One region of the Zhenhengia sp. genome, then DNA from elsewhere that is predicted to be linked to it. Evidence: a T-box and tRNA genes for the amino acid it is inferred to sense, from the RefSeq annotation. Region 1 holds a T-box; the other holds one or more tRNA genes.
The links. A T-box is a leader RNA that pairs with one kind of tRNA and senses whether it is charged. The one in region 1 lies ahead of ACLTBU_RS00260 (valine--tRNA ligase), so its partner is inferred to be a tRNA-Val.

Region 1 (8,611 bases):
ATTAAGGAAGATGCCGATACACGTGAAATGCCACCTTGTATTTTAGTGAAATCTGATGGTGCAACTTTATATAGTACAACCGATTTAGCGACTTTGATCGAGAGAAAACAGCTCTTTAACCCAAATGAAGTTATCTATATTGTGGATAAAAGACAATCCTTACATTTTGAACAAGTCTTCCGTACAGCTCGAAAAGCTGAACTTATTCCCCCTACAACAAAACTTACCTTCCTAGGTTTTGGTACAATGAATGGTACAGATGGTAAACCTTTTAAGACAAGAAATGGTGGAGTAATGAGATTAGAGCAACTAATTGAAGAAGTTCATACAAAAGTTTATGCCAAGGTTGCTCAGAATAAAGCTATCTCAAAAGAAGAAGCCCTTATAATCTCTAAACAAATTGGTCTTGCTGCCTTAAAATATGGAGATTTATCCAATCAAATTTCAAAAGACTATGTCTTTGATTTAGAACGTTTCACTTCATTTGAAGGTAATACAGGACCTTACCTTCTTTATACTGCAGTACGTATGAGTGCTCTATTAGAAAAAGCCTCTCTAGTAGATGTCCGAAGTAAGATAGATGCTCCAAGTAGTGAAATGGAACGTGCACTGATGCTTAAACTTGCTTTATTTAATGAACTCGTTCCTGAAAGTATTATGCAATATAGCCCACATAAACTTTGTCAGTATCTTTATGAGCTTTGTAACTTATTTAATCGTTTCTACCATGAACATAAAATACTTACAGAATCCAACATTTCCAAACAACAATCTTGGCTTAAACTTACTGCACTTTGTAAGGAAATGCTTGTAACAGGCTTAGACCTTCTTGGTATAGAAGTTCCTCATAAAATGTAATAAATGTACCTATTAAAATTTCAATGCTATTTTATATAGGTATTAAAGATATAGTATTTGTTTTATTTAAAATAATAAAGTAGAACATGGTGCCTGTAAAGTCATTACTAACTTAGAGGAATGAAAATTCTAAATATTTACACCAGTACCTTATAGCAAATAAACAATGATTGCTTAGGAGGATAATAAAATGTATCGTAACATTGAAGCTTTATTTATTGACAGAGATGGAACCATAGGTGGAGATGCTTCTGTAACCTATCCAGGAGCATTTAAACTCTATCCTTTTGCCAAAGAGGCACTTGAACTTGCTAAGAGATATAATATACCTCTTTTTGCCTTCTCTAATCAACCAGGCATTTCAAAAGGAGAATGTACACTGCAGGCTTTTGAAGACGAACTATTAAGCTTTGGATTTAGAGAAGTATATATCTGTCCACATAGCCATACTGAAAATTGTTCTTGCCGCAAGCCTAGTCCAGAAATGTTATTAACAGCCTCTCAGACCTATCAATTGAATAGAAAAAATTGCGTCGTAATAGGAGATAGATGGAGCGATATGTTAGCAGCCTCTCAAGCTGGTATGCAGGCTATTTTGGTTAAAACAGGGGCAGGAGAAGAAGCTTTAGGAAAATATCGTCATAAATGGATTGACTTTGAACCTATGTATACTGCTAAAAACCTATTAGACGCAATGAATTGGTTATTAAATAAATAACATAAGAACCCACCTATAAAATCATATATCTAATTCTCGCACTATTTGGGCAGCTATAGACTACTCATTAATAATTCACCCTTCAACTCATAATATTAAATGAAATATACGAACTGATTAGTGTGTAAATTTACCAAAAACTATTATTCATGATATTATTGACAATATTTAATATTAAAGGTACAATTAATAAAAATATAAGACAAAGCATTGACGAGGAGGAGTACATACTCATTGGATTAGCAGAGAGAAGATGGATGGTGAAAATCTTCATGAAGAGAGTATGGAAGTAGCCTTTGAGCTGTGAAATGAAAAGGGATTCCCCAGAGTAGACTTCACCGGAAATTTCCACCGTTAAAAGGAAAGCAGTATCGGATTTATAACTACACATCCCGCACTGTTCGAGAGCAGATGATTTTCATCTGAATTTAGGTGGTACCACGGACATAAAGAGTTCGCCCTAAGCATATTTGACATATGCTTAGGGCGTTTTTTGTTTTATATTTTATAATCTAAAGGAGGATGAAATGATGCAAAAACATTATGATGCAGCAAGCATTGAAAAAGAAATGCAACAACTTTGGGAGGAGAATGATATTTATAGCTATAGATATGATAACCAGAAACAAACTTATTCTATTGATACGCCACCTCCAACAGTAAGTGGACAATTGCACATAGGACATATTTTCTCTTATACTCAGGCAGAAATAATTGCTAGATTTAAAAGAATGCACGGATATAACATATTCTATCCTTTTGGTTTTGATGACAATGGTTTACCTACAGAAAGACTAGTAGAAAAAGAATACCATTTATTAGCCAGAAACTTATCTAGAGAAGAAATGACCACAAAATGTACTGAAGTAGCTCAAAAATATGAACATGAATTTACATCTTTGTGGAAATCGATGGGTTTTTCAGTTGATTGGAATTTACAGTATGAAACAATCAATCCTACAACAACACGTATTTCTCAGCGTCTATTCTTGGATCTCGTAAAGAAGGGAAAAGCCTATACCAAAGAAGCCCCAGTACTATGGTGTACTGAGTGTCAAACATCTATTGCTCAAGCTGAATTAGAAACAGTAGAAAAGGACACAAGTTTTAACTATATACCATTTGAAGTAGACAATGAACAACTAATAGTAGCAACCACTAGACCTGAGCTACTGTATGGCGTAGTAGCTTTATTTATCAATAGTCAAGATTCACGTTATAAAAAGTATATTGGAAAGAAAGCTATTACACCTTTATACAAACATGAAATTCCTATCTTAGGAGATGATAACGTTGAATTAGATAAGGGTACCGGAATTGTTATGTGTGCTACTTTTGGAGATATAACAGATACAAAATGGTATGATAAATATCAGCTGCCTTACAAAAAAGTTATTTTGCCTAATGGAACAATCGATAATGAAATTCCTTTTATTGGAGGATTAAGAGTAGAAAAGGCAAGAGAAATTATCATTGAGGAGCTAGTTAAACAAAACCTATTAATCAAACAAGAAACAATGACACATTTAGTAGCTTCACATGAGCGTTGTGGAAAATCTGTAGAAATTATTCCTTCTAAACAATGGTACATTGATATATTAACTGATAAGGATCGTTATCTACAAGCTGCTGATGAAATTAATTGGCATCCAATCTCAATGAAAAACCGTTATATTTCATGGGTTCAGAACCTAAAATGGGATTGGTGTATTTCGAGACAACGCTATTTTGGAGTACCTATTCCAATCTGGTACTGTAAGAAATGTGGAGCCGTTATTCTTCCACAAGAAAAAGACTTACCTATTAATCCTTTAGGAGAGACCCCTAAAACTATCTGTAAGTGTGGTGGAACTACCTTTATCCCTGAAACTGCTGTAATGGATACTTGGGCCACTTCATCTATAACACCACAAATTAATCGCAAATGGCACGAGCATGACGAAAGATTAGAGTTAGAAATCCCAATGAGCCTTAGAACACAAGCTCATGAAATTATAAGAACTTGGGCATTTTATACTATTGTTAGAAGCTTATATCATACGGGTAAACTACCTTGGAAGGACATCATGATTTCAGGATTTGTTCTTGCAAAAAAAGGAGAGAAGATAAGTAAATCCAAAAATAATGGTAAACTTTCTCCCAAAACATTAATTACAGAACATTCCGCTGATGCTTTGAGATATTGGGCCGCTAATACAAAACTTGGGGCTGATACATTTTTTTCTGAATCAGAGTTAATGCCCTCAAAGAGATTTATGAATAAACTATGGAATGCAAGTAAATTTAGTTTTATGCATTTACAGGATTTTGATAAAAACCTATTACTTTGTAAAAATAAACCTCATTTACTTCCAGCAGATAAATGGATATTAGAGCGAATAAATCAAACAATGCTAACATGCACTAAATTGTTAGACCAATATGAAATAGGTCTAGCAAGACACGAAATAGATGACTTGTTTTGGAAAGATTTTTGTGATGATTATTTAGAAATTGTAAAAGATAGATTATATAAACCCCATATTCATGGTGAAAAAGAAAGATGTGCTGCACAATACACTATTTATTATGCATTGCTTAATATTCTTAAGTTATATGCCATCTATATTCCTCATCAAACAGAGTATATTTATCAAAGCTTTTTCAGAGTATATGAGAAATGTATTTCTATACATCTGATGGAGTGGAAAATTAACGAGGAAATAAATAATAGTATTCTAGGGTTTGGAATTGAATTGAAAAGGGTATTAGGAGAAATACGGAAATATAAATCAGAGAATAATTTATCTATGAAGACTGAACTAAAAGAATTTATAATAATAACGGATGCAATATATATTGATTACTTTATAAGAGAATCAAAAGATATTAAAGCTTGTGGCACAATAGGAGATCTTATAATTAATACGCGATAGACTTAGGCACTAATAAAATATAAAACATAGTTAATAGATCCACTTGGAGATTAACCGTGTTTTATATTCTATACATGATAGAAGAGAGGAAGTTAAATGTAAACACTTTTGTGTCAAAAACAATATATTAACACATTTATGTCACTATACATTATAGATGGGTTTTAGGTATAAGAAGAGCGGTTTTCTTTATACAAGTAACTCTTCGCGAAATACAAGTTATCTATACCTAAATCTCTATAAGTATTATTATTGATAGGGTTATCTATATTGTATATATAGAGTATAGATAACCCTATTATATGTATTGTACTTTGTATAAATTCAGAATTTTTAGTATAAACTATACTATCCTATTAATTAGGAATATGCTATACTTAATTAATGATATTCTTATAAGCCAATAGCTGAGAATTTAAGGAGGATGATAATTATGGAAGATAGCGTAAAAGGAACTGTGATTTCTGTTATTAAACTAGGGGGACTCAAAGTTATTAATCAGGTACAATTTCCACATCTAATAACAGTTCAATACAATGTGAATGAAACTACTTATAAAAAAAGAAAGTATATCAGTGCAAGCAATATTTGTCCTCAACAAGGTGATTTGGTAGTTGTATTGTATAAGAAAGAAAAACCTTCTAAGTGCAGAATTACGCTATAAAAGATATCTTGACAAATGGTTATTTTTTTCAACAATATCAGATACTGTTGACAATAGAAAACCCTACCTATAAAACAAATTGTTTAATAGCAGAACAGGAAGCCTTATAGGTGGGTTTTAGGTATAAGAAGAGCGATTTACTTATATAATGAACTATTCGCGAAACACAAGTTTTACGAAATTTTTACTGTATAAGTAACTGAAAGTACCTTATGGGGCACTCTTTTTATATTTTTTTATGTATTATACACTTTCCTTTTGTACTTTCTACATTCTTAATTTTTAATCTAATAAAATTTTAGAACATATATTTCAATCCCCTAGGATCTTTATGTTAATTATAAGTTTCTACCAGAGATTTCTGTATATACTGATACCATAGCATTCTTAATTGTTCACCAGCACCATATTTCATTTTATAGCTTTTGCCATCTATCAATAGATAAGGATTACAAAGGCTTAATTGTATTTTATTACCATCTTTCATATTTAACGTAAAATGTATCATACTTACTTCATATTTATTAGGCCTTTCTTCCTCTTGAATAATAATCCTTTTTAGAAGTCTTGATAGCACTTTTATATGTTCACTTTCTTCAATACGCACACTTACATCACTAAAATCTGTATTTAATAAAATATCTCCTATTTCATCTGCTACGAGATGCTCAAAGGGCTTATTACCATAATTATTACTTATCATAAATATAATAATGATACTTATAATAATTACCATGTATCCTATATTCTTTTTCATAGTTTTCTCTATTCCTTTCTCTATCTTTTCACAGTATGGTTATTCGAGTATTCAAATTCCTTGAGCAATCCTATTATAATAATATTCTTCTTTTTTATTCTTTCTTTGTTCTATATATTCTTATATTTATCATATTCATTATATTTTTACAATAAAATTTACAGAAATATTCAACTTTCATTACAAAAATAACTAAATAAATTATATGCCTTCTACATAAACTAAATTAAAAAAATAAGTAGATTAAATAACTTAAAAGCCCCCTATTAAATAGAGGAGCTTTTTAAGTTATTTAATCTTTCAATTTCTCTCATAGGGGCATCGAGTGCCTCTCCCGTTGTGATACCATGATCTTCTTGTAAGACCATCATGTATTGTTCCCATATTTTTATTGCTTTTTCATACTCCCCTCGTTCTTCATATAAAGGTGCTAGGGAACATAATCCATCTACCAATCTAGGTTTTTCTTGCATATCAAAGCACTGATGGTAATCCTTCATGGCTTCTTCTACTCTATCTAATTTTAAGAAACGGTCTGCACGACATGCGTATACTTGCCATATATGGGTAAAGCGTTTAACTGTCTCATTCCATATTTCAACTGCTTCTTCTCTATGTCCTAAGCCTAATTGTATATCTCCTTCAAAAATATAGAATACATAACGATCTTCTACTTTCCTAGCCTGCTTAATCACTCGCTCTGCTTCCTTAAATCTAGAATCAGCAATAAGCTGGTTAATGAGTATAATATACCCTGTTATATATGTTGGGTTCTGTATAATGAAGTTCTGATAAAACTTTATGAGTTCTGAATGATTATCAATATAACCATCTCCTGTAATACCTTGGCTAGCTTCTATCAGTCTTACATGTAAAGAGCGATTAGTTGGCTCATAAAGTAATGCCTCTTTAGCATAGGTTTTAGCTAATTCATGATCTGATTTTGCCCTATGGTTATAAAGTTTAGACAATAAACAAAGTGCCTCTATATTTTGTGAATCTTGCATAAGCAATTCATTTAGGAACTTCTTTGCATAGGCAAACCCTTCATCTGAAATAATACGCTCATTCAGTAACATGTTATCTATACGTTTAAAATGCTCCTCATCTGATAATTTGAAGAAATCATCTATTGTCACACCAAAAAATATAGAAAGCTGTGGAAGTAATGCAATATCTGGTGTATTAGCATCTGTTTCCCATTTAGAGACTGCTTGGTAAGAAATCCCTAAATAATTGGCAAGTTCTTCTTGTGTAATGCCTTTTTGCAATCGTAGGCTTTTAATACATTTACCTATTTCTAATTTCATGCCTGCTTCTCCTATCTTACCACTATTTAATACTTGAATAATTCGGCCGCCTCATTACAACTTTATTTTAAGGTATATACTTTCATTAAACAATAAAGCATTTCTAGAGTCTACTCAAACGTAAGTTGAGTCAAATAGGAGTTGTCTCTACCATGTAGTAGGCTTCGTTAAATGTTTTGGTAATTGAGTTGCTTTATTTCCTCTTGCGGCATTAACCTGCATTTGTGTTAGAAAAATGCTCTCACTTAAATCTGTATTTTGAATGTTAGTATCTCGTAGATCTGCTCCTAAAAAGTTAGTGCCTTTTAAGCTACACCCTTCTAAATTAGCCATAATCAAAAAGGACATGCTGAAATCTTTCCCATCAAGATTTGCCCTTTTAAAGTTTTTCCCCATATAATCTACTTTTTTAGGCTGACTAGTATTTATGCCTTTTAAAATAGTATTAACGCTTTTTCTATAACTCTCTATATCTAGCATCAGAATTTCATTAGGGGATAATGTTGTCATATGCTCATTCTTCCTTATGAGTGTGCGTATGTCTTCTTGCATCTTTTGATTATTACTCATCCTATAAGTCTCCAGCAAATACCATAGCATCTGATGTAATTGTGTAACAATATGAAAAACCTCGAACATCTGCTGTCGGCAATGAGGGCTCTTTCTCCAGTCTTCCCCTTTGTAAATTATTTGTGTAACCTTTTGACCTGCTCCAAAGCAATCATAGGAAAGACAGCCTTTTAATTTTCTTTCTATAAGCTCATGATGACTGTGACAACGAAAGTCTGGCAATAAATTTTTACATGGTGTACCCGCTACTTTATCGTAAGGCAAGCCATCTGTTTTAGTGCAGTATAATGCAATGCAACATAGCCCACAACACTTTTGGCAATCTATAGTTAAGGCATTGTATAATTTTTCCATTTAAGTTTCTCCTATAAGGATTTATTGCTCAAATCCTTTTTATTAATATAATTACATATTATCATACAATTTTATAAATCTATATACTAGTATAAAGTAAGGTTCATCTTTTGCTACTTTACTATTCTTTTGGATCATACTTTCTAATTGACGTTAATAAAATTTTTTATAATTTTATGACGCATTTGCTATACTTATCCGTATATATATAAGTGTAAGGACGTGAAACGAATCCTAGGCCAGTTTCATATCCTACATCTTGTAAGTTGTTGAGTAAACAGTTAGTCCCCCCTTCTAACTTCTAGCTCATTCACTTACATGAACTTTGCAGCAAGCGTCGTGGCAGCTCTTGTTGCAAGGGGCATCACCTATATATAAGTACTCAAGACTTTACCAGTTTCAAATGAATAAGATTAGGCTCATCTATCCTAAGTCTTAGCGTCCTACGTGCTACCCCAATAGTCT
Region 2 (8,611 bases), on a different contig from region 1:
ATCCAAAATAGGCATCATATGTATAACAATACGTTAAAGACATTAAGTGAGTGGGAAGCTTCTGGAGAAGCTTTGGTTATTCGTCCCTCTAAGCCTATTACAATAGGAAGATTTGAAAAGGATGTAGAAAAACTTAGAGAACTTTATAATAATGGATATGAAGATGCAGCAAGGCTCTATGGACAGATAAAAAGTTTCTGTAGTGATTGCGATAATGTAGTAGTTAGCAAATAGTGTATTTATATCTTCATCACAATATTGTAGTATGGTATGATTTAGTAATGTAAAAGGAGATGATAAAGTGAGTCAACAAACTACAGATTTAGGAAAAGATAGTGTAGGTAAGTTACTTGTTAAGTTAGCACTTCCGGCCATTATTGCTCAACTTGTGAATGTTCTTTACAATATTGTAGATAGAATATATATTGGTAGACTTCCAGATGCAAAGGCAGCTATGGCGGGTATTGGAGTAGCTTTCCCAATTATTATGATTATTTCAGCGTTTAGTGCACTTATAGGTATGGGTGGAGCACCTCTTGCAGCTATTAAGATGGGAGAGAAGGATAAAGAGGGCGCACAAAAGATATTAAGTAATAGTTTTTCATTGCTTCTTATCCTTGGAACAGTACTTATGTGTGCTCTATTTATCTTCAAAGAGCCTATTTTATGGGCATTTGGAGCAAGTAATGACACGATTACTTATGCAACTCAATATTTAGGTATTTACTTATTAGGAACACTTGCTGTACAAATTGCACTTGGTATGAATCCATTTATCAATACACAAGGTTTTGCAAAAGTAGGTATGTGTACAGTCATGGTGGGGGCATTTATTAATATCGTATTGGACCCTATCTTTATTTTTGGATTTGATATGGGTGTGCGTGGGGCAGCTCTTGCAACAATTATGGCACAAGCTGTTTCTGCAATATGGGTTATTTACTTCTTCTTTGGTAAAGAGAAGAAATTTAACAACAAAGTAATAAATGAGATTCTAGGTAGTAAGACAACAATTAAAATAAAGAAAGAATACTTAAAGCCAAGTGCTTCTATAGCCTTTAAAATTACGACTTTAGGTGTATCACCATTTATTATGCAGGCGACAGAAAGTCTTGTTTTAATCAGTCTTAATAAACAATTACTTATATATGGGGATGCAATAGGGGTAGGAATTGGTGATTTAGCCATTGGTTCTATGACCATTATGAGTAGTATCATGCAAATCATTGTGTTACCACTTATGGGACTTGCACAAGGAGCGCAACCTATTATTAGTTATAACTATGGTGCTAAACAAATGGATAGAGTTAAGAAAGCTTTCAAACTCTTCTTGATGAGTAGCTTTGCTTATACAGGTATAATGTGGATTTTGCTTATGACGGTACCAGGAGTATTTGTAAGCATTTTTAATAAAAATCCAGAAGTTATGAGTATGACAAGTTGGGGGATTAGGATCTTCTTTGCTGGGATGTTTATGATGGGTATACAAAATTCATGTCAACAGACGTTTTTAGCGTTAGGTCAGGCAAAAATTTCTTTATTCTTAGCTTTATTAAGAAAGGTTATTCTATTAATTCCGCTTATCTTTATCTTACCATTACTAATGGAAAATAAATTAGCGGGTGTATTTACTGCTGAGCCAGTAGCAGATATTTTAGCATCTATTACAACATTTATTTGTTTTGGCATCTTCTATAAAAAGACTTTTAATGATAAAAAGGTTATGGATTAATCTAATTTTCTCATGTTATAACTAGAAGTGATAAAAAACTTCTAGTTATAACAAAAAAAATAAAAAAAGTACTTGCATTATGACAAGTAATAGTATATACTACAGAAGTACTTGAGGCACGGGCCTTAAAGAAATGAATATGGCGGAATAGCTCAGTTGGCTAGAGCACATGGTTCATACCCATGGTGTCGGCGGTTCGAATCCGTCTTCCGCTACTTTGGTCGCTTAGCTCAGCTGGGAGAGCACCTGCCTTACAAGCAGGGGGTCATAGGTTCGAGCCCTATAGCGACCATTTTTAATTTAAAAAAGCACCGCATTTTGCGGTGCTTTTTTATTTTGTTAAGGGGTGTAGAAGGCATAGATTTTTGAGAAAATACAGCTATACGATAGCCTTGGGTATTTTGATACCATGGGTAGATATTCCTATGATGGCAACTTTATTGGGTGTGTTCTAGCCTATTTTAAACTTTATACCAGATAAGGCTGTATAAAAGCTGTAAGAGAATCTTGATCGGTCTCGAACCAAGTATCAAAATTTATATTAAGTGATTCTAGTTGCAGAGCTAGCTTATAAAGAAATTCTGGAATAAGTGGTGAAGGTATATCTCCTAAAGGTATACCAAGTCTTACATGATCGGCATGGAAAGAACCGCCTATATACAGCGTATAACAGTCGGTGATAACATTCTCGATACGTTTTTTCTTGCCCGCAAAGCCGATGCTACCTATTTGGTGTACCCCACAGGAGTTAGGGCACCCAGAAATATATACACGGGGTAATATATCTTTTTTATACTTTTTATGATTGAAGTAGGAGATAATGTTATCTAGAAGTTCTTGGCTATTTAGTATACCCATTTGGCAAGTGGGAACACCAATACAACTTACACTTTGAGTAAGTTTAGTTTCACCACCTAGGCCGTCTGTAAGCTCAAGTAGTTTAAGGGCTGTTGCCTCATCTAAATTAATCATATAAAAACCTTCGGTCATAGTAAGCCTTAAGCGTACTTTAGGCAGATAGTCTAAGTATTGAAGGAGTTGCTTGAGGAGCTTCAATGTAAGCTGGCCACCTAGAGGTTGAAAATACATGCTATATAGATTTATCTGCTTTTGCTTAAAAATACGAGGATGTATGAGGGTAGTAGACCAATCTTCATAGACTTCGAAGCTAGGTGTAAAAGGGAGGGAAAGCTCTTTGCTTTGTTTAGCTATTTCAAGCTCATCTAAAAAACTAGCAATAAATTGAGCTTTGCCTAGTTTGTTGACGATGTATCTGACACGCGCTTTATTGTGATCCTCGTAATTTCCTTCCTTTATAAATAAATTTAGCATAGCTTCTATAGCATAGAGTACATCTGAGGGAGGAAGTGAAATAGGGATAACAAGAGAGGGTTCAGGATCCTTGCCTAAGCCACCGCCTGCATAGACCTTAAAGAAGGGGTTATGATCATAGGACATAGCAATAAAGCCTAAATCCTGTATTGTAGAATGAGCATCTGCAGTTGGGGTATTAGAAAAAGCTACTTTGAATTTTCTAGGTAAATGATAAGCATAAATAGATTTTAGAAGATAAACATTAGCTGCTATAGCAAAAGGAAGAACATCAAAAGCTTCTCCAGGGGTTACACCGGTGAGTGGAGACATAGATACATTTCTAGGATAATTTCCACCACTTCCTCGAGTGTAGAGACCTTTTAAAATGCCTTGTTCTATAATGTCTAGGATAGCATCTAAGGAAAGATTGTGTAATTGAATACATTGCCTTGTTGTAAGATGGATACCGCCTAAATTATATTTAAGAGCCATATCATAGATGAACTGAAGTTCTTCTTTAGAGATAACACCTCCGGGGAGTCGAAAACGGAGAATAAAACTTTTCTGACTACGCGTAGCGTATACACCAAAAGCTCCAGAGTAACGTTTAAAGTTTAGTTTTGAAAGTTCTTTATTAAGAAAAGCTTCGCTGTGTTTTTTTAGGTCAGGGAGTTCTTCAAGTAGGATTTCGTTAAGTTTATTCATAATATCACCTGTAATGGTTAAAGTTTTTCTTAGTTTTCCACATCTAAATAAAGGTATACTTAAAAATAAAAAGAGCGCAAGAAGTCCATATGGATTTCTTGCGCTCTTTTAAATAGGAAAAGTTATTTTACTTCTACAGTGTATTTTGCTTTAAGTTCAGCTTGTTTTGCTGTGTAAACTGCGTTGTGTTTCATAGACATAACAAGTTGTTTAACTCTATCTTTTACATCTTCAAATTTAGCATCTTCACCTTCGTTTACAGATGCAACTTTAATAATGTGGTAACCAAATTGTGTTTGAATAGGTGCGCTTACTTCACCAGCTTTCATGTTAAATACTGCATTTTCAAATTCAGGAACCATTTGACCTTTGCCAAATTCACCTAAATCTCCACCACGTTCTCTAGATGGGCAGCTTGAGTATTTAGAAGCAGCTTCTTCAAAGCTAAGACCACCGTTGATTTCTTCAAGAATAGCTTCAGCTTGTTCTTTAGAATCTACTAAAATATGACTAGCACGTGCACTTGGGCCTGATTTGAAAGTATCCTTGTGATCGTTGAAATAGCTTTCAGCTTCTTCATCAGATACTGTTACAGTACCGAGTAATTTGCTAAGCGCATATTGTTTTAATAATGTATTGTACATGTTTTCAGCAGTAGCTAAAAATTCTGCATCTTTATCTAAACCATTAGCAATAGCATCTGAATAGAAAAGTTCTTGAGTGATTAATTCTTCAACAAGTTGTTTGCGACCACCTTCGCCAGCAAATCTTGCAGCATTTTGACCTAAACTTTGCACTAAGCTTACAAGATGGCTTTCTGTTACTTCACGGCCATCAACAACAGCGATAACTTTATTTTCCATAATAGTCTCCTTTTAATAAGTAATTATGCAACTATTGTACCATAAATAAAGAAAGGCATAAAGGAAATTCGACAGGTATAGGATAGAGTAAGGGAGGTGGTAATATGACAGATGAACCTAGGAAGGTCCAGGAGTTTATTATGGGATATCTGCAAAATTACTATAAAATGTTAGGAGAACAAAAGTATAAGGTATATCAGTTTAAGGATTACTTTGCGTATAGTTTGAAAGGAAATTATACCTTTATAAAGGAAGAATTTTTACTAAAGGCACAAATTGAACATTATAAACAGCAATCGGTCAACCTTACTTTTCAAAGGCCGGTTCTACATCCAGCATGGAAGTACATAGGAGGAAGTGATAGAGCGTGTGATGTAAGGGTGGGTTTAGATATGGAGTTGCAGTATAAGGGCATTCCTGCTAAGACCATATTAAAGAACCTAGAGCATCAATTTGTATTAGTAAAGGAAGGGAGGGAATGGAGAATAGAAGAAGATACTTATGAATATGAGTTTGATTTGGCAGGACCATATGAGCTGGAGCTGCGGGGAAGAAGGCAGAAAAAGAAAAAATGGGAGTTTAGCCAATCCCGTGAGATAAGAGCTATCCCTAAAGGTATTTATAGTAGAGAAAAAGCTGTAGAATATGCGAGAAAATATGCATTGGTGCCGAATACAAAGGAGTGGAAAAATTATGAGGCATATGGTGGGGATTGTACAAATTTCGTGTCACAGTGTCTATTTGCAGGGGGAATACCTTTTGATCATCAGGGTAAGTATGTAACACATAAATGGTATTGGTACTCTGATCAGTATCGTACCCCTAGTTTTACAAGTGCTGATGCGCTGAAGACTTATATGCTTAATAATGAAGGCTTTGGATTGGTGGCCCAACTTGGAGATATGCAGTCTATGAAATTAGGAGATATTGTACAGCTAGGAGACCTTAAGGAAACAACGCATAGTATGCTTGTAGTGGGTATTGTAAAAGAGGATGGAGAGACGCCGTTGACAAAAGATTTACTTATTGCACAGCATTCGGGGGTAGATGGTATAAGAGGTTTTAATATTCCTCTTGCTACTAAGCCTAATCAAAGAGTTTATTATAATATTTTGGGCTATAACCCCTAAAAAAGTTAAAGGATAGGCTAAATTTGTCTAAAAGTTTTTTGATTATTTAGCTAAGTATTTACAAATATTTCAAATAGGCTCTTCTATAATGAACATTATGTAGGAGGGGAAAGAGATGAATAGAGTAGATACAAAAGATAAAAAACAAGTCGCTTTAGGAGTCAATTGGCATGAAATTTGTTTAATCCTTATAAGTTTTATGTTTGCTCGAGTAGGATTTGAGGGAAGTTTTTATACAGCTGGTATAGCATATATAGGAAGTTTATATGTAACCAAAAGTATGAGATACTTTGGACCATTGGTAGCTATACTAGGAATACTTTCAGTAGGAGATTTTAATATTCGAGTGCTAAAGTATATCTTAATGATTACTATTATAATGCTTATAAGGAAATTCATAGAAGAAAGTCAGAAGTCTTTTAATATACGTAATCAAATGGTGAGCGTCTTTGTAAGTACCTTATTAGTGAATTTAGTATGTACAGTTATTTTAGGTAGAACACTGTATGCAATCGCAATCGGTGTAGTAGAAGCTATAGTAGCAGCAGCTCTTACTTACATATTTTATTGTGGTATAGAAGTACTAAAAGAACAAAGGGATACGCCCTTGACAAATAAAGAAGGTATTAGTGTTATATTAATGTTTGCTGTATTAATAGCAGGACTTGTAGATTTTTATATACGTGTACCACTGTGCAAAGAAATTTATTTTAGAGATATTCTTACCTATATTGTACTTATAGGTGTCATTTATCTAGGTGGCATGAATATAGGGGTGACTATAAGTATGGTCATGAGTAGTTTACTTGTCATAATTGGATACATAGAGCCTGTTTTTGTAGCTATATATGGTATGACAGCCTTAATGGGAGGGCTGTTTTTAACACTAGGAAGATGCGGTGTCATATTAGGAGGTGCCGTAGGGCAAATTTTAGGGTGTATGCTATTTAATGGAGGGCAGATAGACCTAAGTTTATTAGGAGCCTATCTTATAGCTTCATTAATTAGTATGATTTTACCTAAACATTATTTTGGGCTTGCGGGCTGGTTTGGAGAAAAGAGTAGAGAACAGAATGAACAGCTACATTTAGAACGTGTACAACGTATTATGACAAGCAGGCTTAAGCATATTGTAGGTGGCTTTGAGAAGTTAGGTGATAGTTTTCAGAAGACAGATTTGAAGAAAACTGATTTTACACAAAAAGATGTGAAACGTATTATAGAAGAAACTGGGGAGAAAATGTGTATAGATTGCTCTATGAGACGTTTTTGTTGGGAGCAGGATATAAATACAACTTATAAGCATGCTCAGGAAATGATGAATATTTTCGAAAAGAAAGGTTTTATTGCAGAGGGAGAAATCCCTGCATTGTTTAAAGCACATTGTCCTAATGCTGTGAACTTTGCCTATGTAATGAGCTTTAAGATGGATTTACTTAGGCAGGAGATGGCATGGCATAACCGGTTTATAGAAAATAGAGCACTTATAGCTCAGCAGTTAAAAGCTGTGGCTGTAACACTTAAAAATTTAGTACAAGAAGTAGAAAAAGAAATTTATTTTAATAAAGAAGAAGAAAAACTCCTTAGGGAGAGCTTACTTGCAGCAGGCATAAAACTAACGGATATTATGATTCTAGAAAACAAGGGGAAGATCCAGTCTATAGAGCTATATACTTCTTTAGAACAAAGAGACTATAAAGATTTAATGGAGCAGATAATAGAAGATACACTCGGTTATAGAGTAACACTAGATAGTTGTACCTATCAAAAAAATAATTATGAATATAAGTGGAGAACTAAAAATACTTATAGGATTACTTCAGGCTATGCAGTATCTGCTAAAGAGGAAATTAGTGGCGATGTTTATACCTTTATGGAAGTAGAGGATGACCAGTATTTATTAGCGTTAGCAGATGGTATGGGGAGTGGTAGAGTTGCCTATGAGGAAAGTGCAGCGACCATAGGTATGCTGGAAGATTTTATGGATTCAGGATTTAGGAAAGACTTAGCAGTTAAAATGATCAATTCAGCACTTATTCTAAATGAAAAAAGTGAAGTATTTTCTACTATAGATGTAACCCTTATTGACCGTAAGAGTGGTATAGCTGAATTCTTAAAGGCTGGAGCAGCTACGAGTTTTATCTTACATAAAAATGAGGTTATTCCGATTAGAATGTCTACCTTACCGATAGGTATTGTAAAAGATGTAGACTTAGAGATTAAACGTGTACAGCTTGAAGATGGAGACATAGTCATTATGATTACAGATGGTATTTTAGAAGCTTCAGGCGATGAAGTAGGAAAAGAAGAGACCTTCAAGCATTTCATACTAGAGTGTAAAGGACAGGCGCCACAGTATATGGCGGATTATTTAATGCAAAAGAGTAAGGACCTACTTGGTGTCATGCCGGGGGATGATATGACCATTGTTGTCGCACGTATTTGGCAGGAGTATTAAAGCTATTGAAGGGAAAGTGCATATTTCTTATGGATAATGGAATACTTTAAACACTTAGTAGATGAGGGATTGCTAGGCAGTCCCTTTTATATTGTTTTTTTATTTAAAATATGATGTAATACACTTAGGAAATATGGTTAAACTGTGAAAGGATACCCTATGATTGCACGTATTAAAGAAAAGGTCAAAAGGTACATAGAAGAACAAAAGCTCATTCAAAAAGGGGATACCATTATTGTAGGTGTATCTGGTGGAGCGGATTCTATGATGCTATTACATTTTTTGAATTCTCATAAGGCTTTTTATGAGATTAAACTTAAAGTTGCCCATGTACACCATGGCATTCGTAAAGAAGCAGATGATGATAGGGATTATGTTAAAGAAATGTGTAGGGAGTGGCAAATTCCTT

Region 2: it encodes a tRNA-Val, which carries the amino acid that the T-box ahead of ACLTBU_RS00260 (valine--tRNA ligase) is inferred to sense. The anticodon was not compared.

What each region holds. Positions count from the first base shown of each region.
Region 1 covers NZ_JBKVCH010000001.1:44,015-52,625, forward strand. Annotated here, with positions in the region: gene argS (arginine--tRNA ligase) at 1-858, shown strand, start outside; gene ACLTBU_RS00255 (HAD-IIIA family hydrolase) at 1,049-1,576, shown strand; T-box leader at 1,778-2,042, shown strand; gene ACLTBU_RS00260 (valine--tRNA ligase) at 2,104-4,491, shown strand; gene ACLTBU_RS00265 (sugar ABC transporter permease) at 4,925-5,155, shown strand; gene ACLTBU_RS00270 (hypothetical protein) at 5,490-5,912, opposite strand; gene ACLTBU_RS00275 (helix-turn-helix domain-containing protein) at 6,179-7,222, opposite strand; gene ACLTBU_RS00280 (pentapeptide repeat-containing protein) at 7,370-8,146, opposite strand.
Region 2 covers NZ_JBKVCH010000009.1:41,908-50,518, forward strand. Annotated here, with positions in the region: gene ACLTBU_RS10920 (patatin family protein) at 1-234, shown strand, start outside; gene ACLTBU_RS10925 (MATE family efflux transporter) at 302-1,732, shown strand; tRNA gene ACLTBU_RS10930 (tRNA-Met) at 1,874-1,947, shown strand; tRNA gene ACLTBU_RS10935 (tRNA-Val) at 1,952-2,024, shown strand; gene ACLTBU_RS10940 (nitrite/sulfite reductase) at 2,201-3,751, opposite strand; gene ACLTBU_RS10945 (peptidylprolyl isomerase) at 3,874-4,614, opposite strand; gene ACLTBU_RS10950 (amidase domain-containing protein) at 4,719-5,744, shown strand; gene ACLTBU_RS10955 (SpoIIE family protein phosphatase) at 5,860-8,202, shown strand; gene tilS (tRNA lysidine(34) synthetase TilS) at 8,362-8,611, shown strand, end outside.